Regions from separate parts of the Amycolatopsis sp. cg9 genome, predicted to be linked through region 2. Evidence: predicted binding sites of a transcription regulator. Region 2 holds the regulator's gene; the other holds the start of a gene.
What was found. Region 2 encodes HspR, which represses chaperone genes until heat shock. Its sites were predicted from a motif close to ANNTTGAGTNNNNNNNACTCAANNT; they were not measured.

Region 1: lon (endopeptidase La) is a predicted target of HspR. The motif match lies at 2,463-2,487, and genes of this name have one in related genera.

The regions. Positions count from the first base shown of each region.
Region 1 is NZ_CP166850.1:3,200,902-3,204,989, forward strand. Features, by position in the region: gene lon (endopeptidase La) at 46-2,448, opposite strand; gene AB5J73_RS15345 (SAM-dependent methyltransferase) at 2,549-3,403, opposite strand; gene AB5J73_RS15350 (GNAT family N-acetyltransferase) at 3,473-4,088, opposite strand, start outside.
Region 2 is NZ_CP166850.1:2,358,543-2,362,630, forward strand. Features, by position in the region: gene AB5J73_RS11045 (DUF305 domain-containing protein) at 1-70, shown strand, start outside; gene AB5J73_RS11050 (ABC-F family ATP-binding cassette domain-containing protein) at 306-1,886, shown strand; gene AB5J73_RS11055 (heat shock protein transcriptional repressor HspR) at 1,937-2,362, opposite strand; gene dnaJ (molecular chaperone DnaJ) at 2,368-3,540, opposite strand; gene grpE (nucleotide exchange factor GrpE) at 3,577-4,088, opposite strand, start outside.

The DNA.
Region 1 (4,088 bases), 840 kb from region 2:
GGGGAAGGGGGAAACCGGCCGTTCGTCAGGTGGCGGCGCTCGGGGTTACGCCGCCTGGGGAACCGGCGTGGACGCCGGGGTCAGTGCGAGGTCGAGGACCTCGCGGACGTTCGCCACCGCGTGGACGTCCAGCTGGGACAGCACTTCGGCCGGGACGTCGTCGAGGTCCGGCTCGTTGCGCTGCGGGATGATCACCGTCTTCATCCCCGCCCGGTGCGCGGCGAGCAGCTTCTGCTTGACGCCGCCGATCGGGAGGACCCGGCCGGTCAGCGACACCTCGCCGGTCATCGCGACGTCCGCGCGGACCACGCGGCCCGAGAGCAGCGACGCCAGCGCCGTCGTCATCGTGACGCCCGCCGACGGCCCGTCCTTCGGGACCGCGCCCGCCGGGACGTGGACGTGGATGCCGCGCTTCTTCAGGTCGCCCACCGGCAGCTCCAGCTCCGCGCCGTGCGACCGCAGGTACGACAGCGCGATCTGCACCGACTCCTTCATCACGTCGCCGAGCTGGCCGGTCAGCTGCAGCCCGGACGCGCCGGACTCCTCGTCGGCCAGCGACGCCTCGATGTAGAGGACGTCACCGCCGGCGCCGGTCACCGCCAGGCCGGTCGCCACGCCCGGGGTCGCCGTGCGCTGGGTCGAGGCCGGCAGCGACGACTCCGGGATGTGCCGCGGGCGGCCCAGGTAGGTGTCCAGGTCGGGCGCGTCCACCGTCAGCGGCAGCGAAACCTCGTCCAGCGCCACCTTGGTCGTGATCTTCCGCAGCACCTTCGCGATGGTCCGGTTCGCGTTGCGCACGCCCGCCTCGCGGGTGTACTCGGTGGCGATCCGGCTGAACGCGGCGTCGGTCAGCACCACGTCGGCGGTGCCCAGGCCGGCGCGCTCCAGCTCGCGGGGGAGCAGGTGGTCGCGGGCGATGGTGACCTTCTCGTGCTCGGTGTAGCCGTCCAGCGTGACGAGCTCCATGCGGTCCAGCAGCGGGCCGGGGATGGTCTCGAGCGCGTTGGCCGTGGCCAGGAACACGACGTCGGACAGGTCCAGCTCGACCTCGAGGTAGTGGTCGCGGAACGTGTGGTTCTGCTCCGGGTCCAGCACTTCGAGCAACGCCGCGGTCGGGTCGCCGCGGTAGTCGGCGCCGACCTTGTCGATCTCGTCGAGCAGCACGACCGGGTTCATCGAGCCGGCTTCCTTGATGGCGCGGACGATCCGGCCGGGCAGCGCGCCGACGTACGTGCGGCGGTGGCCGCGGATCTCCGCCTCGTCGCGGATGCCGCCCAGTGCGACGCGGACGAACTTGCGGCCCATGGCCTTCGCGACGGACTCACCCAGCGACGTCTTGCCGACCCCGGGAGGGCCCGCGAGGGCGAGCACGGCGCCGGAACGACGCCCGCCGACCGGGGCGAGACCCGATTCCGCGCGGCGCTTGCGCACGGCCAGGTACTCGATGATGCGTTCCTTCACGTCGTCGAGGCCGGCGTGGTCGGCGTCGAGCACCGCCCGGGCGGCGGCGATGTCGTAGACGTCCTCGGTGCGCTCGTTCCAGGGCAGCTCCAGGACGGTGTCCAGCCACGTGCGGATCCAGCCGCCCTCGGGGGACTGCTCGGACGTGCGGTCCAGCTTGTCCACTTCGGCCAGTGCGGCCTTCTTGACGGCGTCGGGCAGTTCGGCGGCCTCGACGCGGGCGCGGTAGTCGTCGTCCTCGGCGGTGCCGTCGAGCTCGCCGAGCTCCTTGCGGATGGCTTCGAGCTGGCGGCGCAGCAGGAACTCCTTCTGCTGCTTCTCCATGCCCTCGGCGACGTCCTTGCGGATCGTGTCGGTGACCTCGAGCTCGGCCAGGTGCTCCTTGCTCCACTCGAGCGCCTTCTCCAGGCGCGCGCTGACGTCGAGCGTGGTCAGCAGCTCGACCTTCCGGTCGGTGTCGAGGTACGGCGCGTTGCCGGAGAGGTCGGCGATCGCGGACGCGTCTTCGACCTGCTGGACGGCGTCGATCAGCTGCCAGCCGCCGCGCTGCTGGAGGATCGAGATGACGACGGCCTTGTACTCGGCCGCGAGCTTCGCGGTCTGGTCGTCGGTGGTTTCGGGGGCGTCCTCGGCGTGCACCCAGCGGGCGGCGCCGGGGCCGTCGGCGATCCGGCCGACGAGCGCGCGGGACGTGCCGCGCAGCAGCACGGCGGCCTTGCCGCCGGGCACGCGGCCGATGCGCTCGACCGTGGCGACGGTGCCGAACTCGGCGTACTCGCCGTGGACGCGCGGGACGATGAGGACCTCGGCCTTGGCGGCGCCGGTCGACCGGATGCCGGGGAAGGACGCCTGGGCCGGGGTCTTGGCCTGGGCGGACTCCACCGCGGCCCGCGTCTCGGTGTCGCTCAGGTCGAGCGGGACGACCATGCCCGGCAGCACGACGTCGTCATCGAGCGGGAGCACGGGCAGGAGGCGGGTGTCGGACATGTGCACTCCTCGGTTAGTTGAGTCTGCCTAGCTCAACTCTCCGATGGGTGTGTTTGTTTCCGATGGTGCGTTCGCCCACAGCGATCAAGAAAACCGCAGGTCAGCCGCCTGGTCGTGCCGCGATGCCGCACCACGCGTACGGGCGGGCTTCCGCCTCCAGCGCGTTCAGCTTCCGGTCGGGCCGCCAGTCCGGCAGGTGCACGATGCCGGGTTCCAGCAGCGGCCAGTCGCCGAACAGCGGCGCGATCTCTTCGCGGTCGCGCAGCCAGACCGGGTTGCTCGTCTTGCGGTACTGCTCGACGAACCAGCGCAGCCCTTCGAGCGTCTCGCCGCTGCCGTCGCCCTCGCTCATCTGCGAGATGGCCAGCCAGCTGCCGGGCGCGAGCGCGTCGCGGTACCGGGCCAGCAGCCCCTCCGGGTCGTCGTCCGGGCCGACGAAGTGCAGCACCGCCATCATCATCAGGCAGACCGGCTGCGAAAAGTCGATGAGCCGCTTCGTCTCCTCGGCGCGCAGGACGGCCTTCGCGTCCCGCATGTCCGCCTGCACGATGCCGGCCCAGTCGGTCGCCGCCTCCTCTTCGAGGATCAGCGTCGCGTGCGCCACGGCGACCGGCTCGTAGTCGACGTAGACGACCCTGGCGTCGTGCTCGTCGGGCAGCTCGGCCTCGACGACCTCGTGCACGTTCCCGGCGGTCGGGACGCCGGAGCCGAGGTCGATGAACTGCCGGATCCCCGCCCGCAGGGCCGCCCGCACCGCGCGGTTCATGAACTCGCGGTTCTGCTTCGAGCCGGGCCGCACCAGCGGCCACTGCTGCTCCATGCGCCTGCCGAATTCGCGGTCCACGGCCCAGTTCTGGGTGCCGCCCAGGTACCAGTCGTAGATCCGGGCCGCGGACGGCTTTTCGGTGTCGACGCCCTCGGGCGCTCTCGGCGCGGAATCCCGCTGGTCGCTCACTCCCGGCTCCCCTCGCTCTGCGGGAGCCAGCCTATAAGGACCGCGCGCCGCCGGTAATCCTCCGTTTGTTCAGCGCACGGCCGGGCGGCGCTGCCAGTACGTCCACAGCGGCCGGTACCCCTGGGCGTACCAGAACGGCGTCGACAGCGGGTTCGCCGCCGCGTGGTGCAGCAGGACGACGTCGGCGCCCCCTTCGTCCAGGACGTGGTGGGCGTGGGTGGCCAGCGCGGTGCCGACGCCGGACGAGCGCGCCGCCTCCGCGACGGCCAGCCACGACAGGTAGCCGACGCGGGCCGCGGCGACGCGGTCGCTGATCCACCCGGTCTCGCCGGGGTGCTGGATGCTCACCATGCCGAGCGGGCGGCCGTACAGCTCGGCGATCCACAGTGGCGGTTCCGGCCGGTTCAGCTGCTCGGCCAGGTCCTTGGCGAGGATGTCCTCGACACCGGTGCGCCAGTTCACCGTGCCGTACTGGGCGTCGTAGGAGTGCAGCTCCATGCCGAGCTCGACCGCGGTTTCGAGGTCGCCGGGCTCCGCGCGGCGGATCTTGACGCCCGGCGTGCCGAGCGGGGTCGCCGGGACCATCCGCTGGGACGGCCGCACGGCGACCACCCGCAGCGGCGCGAACCCGTGGTGCAGCATTTCGCGCGCGCCGGCGGCGTCCCGGCTCGCGCGGGGGACGACC
Region 2 (4,088 bases):
CGACCTGGCCCGCCGGGTGATCGAGTCGCGGACGGCAGAGGTGAAGCAACTGCTGAACTTCAAGACCTGATCCGCGGCGCGGAACCGCGGGCAGCCGGGAGGGGCTGCTCGCGGTTGCCCGATATTCGCTTGGCCGCCGCCACTTCCGCGAGCTAGCCTCGCGATCATGTACTCCTGTCCCGTCTTCATGAGGTTGCGGATCCGCCGCTGACGGCGGTGCACCCACCTTTCTGCCCGCCGTTCCGGTCCTCGCCGGGCGGCCGCTTCCGTGCTGCCCGGCTCCCTCCTGAGCCGCGGAGCAACCTTTGTCTTCTGCCCTTTCCACCCTGACCCAGCACGCCCACCTGCGCGCGGAAGGCGTCGGCGTCACCCTGGGCTCGCGCCGGGTGCTGCACGACGTGAGCGTCACCGTTTCCGCCCGCTCGCGGCTGGCCGTCGTCGGCGAGAACGGGCGTGGCAAGACCACGCTGCTGCACGTCCTCGCCGGTCTTCGCGCGCCCGATCACGGTGTCGTCCACCGGACCGGCACCGTCGGCGTCGCCCGGCAGGCGCTGCCGTTCCGGTCCGGGGAGACCGTCGGGACGCTGACCACCGAGGCGTTGCGGGAGGTCCACGCCGCTCTGCGCACCCTCGACGCGGCCACCGAAGATCTCGCGAAGGCGACCGAAGGCGCCGAAGATCGCTACGCCGTCGCGCTGGACGCGGCCACGCGCCTCGACGCGTGGGACGCCGAGCGCCGCGTCGACGTCGCCCTCGAAGCACTCGACGCCTGCGCCGACCGCGGCCGCGAGCTGAGCACGCTCTCGGTGGGGCAGCGCTACCGCGTGCGGCTGGCCTGCCTGCTCGGGGCGCGGTACGACTTCCTGCTGCTCGACGAGCCCGGCAACCACCTCGACGCCGCCGGCCTGGCGTTCCTCACGACCCGCCTGCGCGGGCACGACGGCGGGGTCGCGCTGGTCAGCCACGACCGGGCGCTGCTGGCCGACGTCGCCACCGAGTTCCTCGACCTCGACCCCAGCCAGGACGGCCGCCCGCGCCGGTACGCCGGTGGCTACGACGCCTGGCAGGACGGGCGGCGCCGTGACCGTGAGCGGTGGGTGCAGGACCACGAGGAACAGCAGGACACCCACCGGCAGCTCGCCGCCGCGGTGGCGCAGGCCCGCGACCGGCTCAGCACCGGCTGGCGCCCGGACAAGGGCACCGGGCGGCACCAGCGGCAGACCCGCGCGCCCGGCGTCGTCCAGGCGCTCAACCGGGAACGGGCCGCGCTGGAGGCCCACCGCGTCACCGTGCCCGAACCGCCGTTGTCGTTGCGGTGGCCGGATCTCGGCGCCGGCGGCCGGGGGACGCTGGTGCGCGTGGCGGACGTCAGCGTCGACGGCCGCCTGACCGGCCCGATCACGCTGACCCTCGACCACGGCGACCGGCTGCTCGTCACCGGCGGCAACGGCGCCGGCAAGTCGACGCTGCTGTCGGCCATCGCCGGCGAGCTCACGCCGTCCACCGGCTCGGTGCGGCACCTGGCCGGCGCGCGCGTGGCGTTGATCGGCCAAGAAGTCCCGGCCTGGCCGGACGACCGCACCGCCCGCGAGCTGTACGAGCGGGCCGGCGTCCCGTTTTCGGCGATGGGTCTCCTCGACGCCGAGGCGCTGCGCACCCCGGTCGGGCGGATGTCGCAGGGGCAGCAACGCCGGCTCGACCTCGCACTGCGGCTGGCCGGACGGCCGGACGTGCTCGTCTTCGACGAACCGACCAACCACCTGTCGGCGGTGCTCGTCGAGGAGCTGACCGAGGCCTTGCTGGGCACCCCGGCCGCGGTGGTCGTCGCGACGCACGACCGCCGGCTGCTGGCGGACCTCGCGGCCTGGCCGCGATTGGAGCTCTGACGCACGAAGGCCTCCCCGGTCACCCGGGGAGGCCTTCGAAGTTCACGTGCTCAGCGGCGCTTGGGGCGCCAGACCACCATCGCCGTCTGCTGGTTGAGCGGCACGAGGTCCCGGCGGTAGGACGCGTGCGCCGCCGCCGCGGCCTGTTCGCCCGCGACGTACGCTGCGGTCAGTTCTTCGGTCAGCTCGGCGATCCGGGCGCGCAGCGCGTCGACCTGGTTCTCCAGCTCGATGATGCGCTTGATGCCGGCCAGGTTGACGCCGTCCTCCTGCGACAGGCGCTGGACCTCGCGCAACAGCGCGATGTCCCGCATCGAGTAGCGCCGCCCGCCACCGGAGGTGCGGCCCGGCGACACCAGGCCCTGCCGGTCGTAGGTGCGCAACGTCTGCGCGTGCATCCCGGCGAGCTGGGCCGCCACCGAGATGACGAACACCGGGGTCTCTTCGTCGCCTTCCTGCGGGATCCCGCCGAACATCCCACTCACCTGCCTTCGAGCAGCTCAGTGATCTCGGGCCGGGGGTCGTGCCCGGCCATCGACTCGGCGTACGCCTGCAGAGCTTCGCGCGCCTTGTCGTCCAGTTTGGCGGGAATCGCCGCCTGGAGGGTGACGAGCAGATCACCTTGCGAACCGTCGCGCTTGGCGATGCCCTTGCCGCGCACGCGCAGCACCCGTCCGCTCGCCGTGCCCGCCGGCACCTTGAGCGAGACCTTGCCCTCGAGCGTGGGCACCGTGATCGTGGTGCCCAGCGCCAGTTCCGTGAAGTCCACCGGCACGGTGATCGTCAGGTCGAGCGCCTTGCGCCCGAACAGCGCGTGCGGAGCCACGTGCACCCGGACGTACAGGTCGCCCGCCTGCGCCCCGCCCCGGCCCGGCTCGCCCTGACCGGCCAGCCGGATCCGCTGGTCGTCGTCGACGCCCGGCGGGATCCGCACGGTCAGCGTGCGGGTGCGCGTGCTGACGCCTTCGCCGCCGCACTCGGGGCACGGGTCGTCGATGATCGTCCCGCGGCCGCGGCAGTCGCGGCACGGCTCCGAGAACGCGAAGGCACCCTGGCTGCGGCTGACCAGACCCGAGCCCGAACAGGTCGGGCAGGTCCGCGGTGACGTACCCGGCTTCGCGCCGTTGCCACCGCACGTCGAGCAGGTCGCCGGGCTCGACAGCCGCAGCGGCAGGGTCGCGCCCTTGACCGCCTCGGTGAAGTCGATCCGGACGTCCGTCTCGACGTCGGCACCGCGCTGCGGCCGGTTCGCCGTCGCACCCGCCGAAGCTCGGCCACGGCCGAACAGCCCGCCGAGGATGTCCCCGAGCCCGCCGAAGCCGCCCTGCTGGTTGGCTCCGGCCTGGCCGAAGATGTCGCCGACGTCGAAGCTGCCGGTGCCGCCGCCACCGGGGAAGTTGAACCCGCCCCCGGCGCCGCCGAACAGCCGCCGCGCTTCGTCGTACTCCTTGCGCTTGCTCGCGTCGGAGAGCACGCCGTAAGCCTCGGAGACCGCCTTGAACTTCTGCTCCGCCTCGGCGTTGCCGGCGTTCGCGTCCGGGTGGTTCTCCTTGGCCAGCTTCCGGTAGGCCTTCTTGATCTCGTCCGAAGTGGCGTCGGAAGAGACGCCCAGTTCACGGTAGAAGTCCTTACCGATCCATTCCCGTGCACTCATCGGGCGTCTCCTCCTCCCACTTGAACCGGATACGTCTTACTGCTGCTGTTCATCGACTCCGCCGCCGAGTGGCAGCTCGCCACCGACGGGCGGGTCCACCGGGGCCGCGCCGGGCTCGTGGTCGGTCACGCCGACCAATGCCGCCCGCAGTACGCGGTCCCCGAAGCGGTAACCGCGGCGCATGACCACGGTGACCGTCGGGCCCGCCACGTCCGGCGAGGTGTTGTGCTGCACGGCTTCGTGCACGCTCGGGTCGAAGGGCTCGCCCTCGTTGCCGAACGACTCGAGCCCCGCGCGCTGCAGGCCGCTGATCAGCTTGTCGCCGACCGCCTTGAACGCCCCGGTGAGGTCACCGTGCTGCTCGGCCCGCTCGAGGTCGTCGAGCAGCGGCAGCAGGTCGTTCACCACGGTCGCCTTCGCGCCGAGAACGACCGCCTCGCGGTCGCGCTCGACCCGCTTGCGGTAGTTGGCGTACTCCGCCTGCAGGCGCTGGAGGTCGGCGGTGCGCTCGGCCAGCTCCTTCTCCACGTCGGAGACCACCGACACCG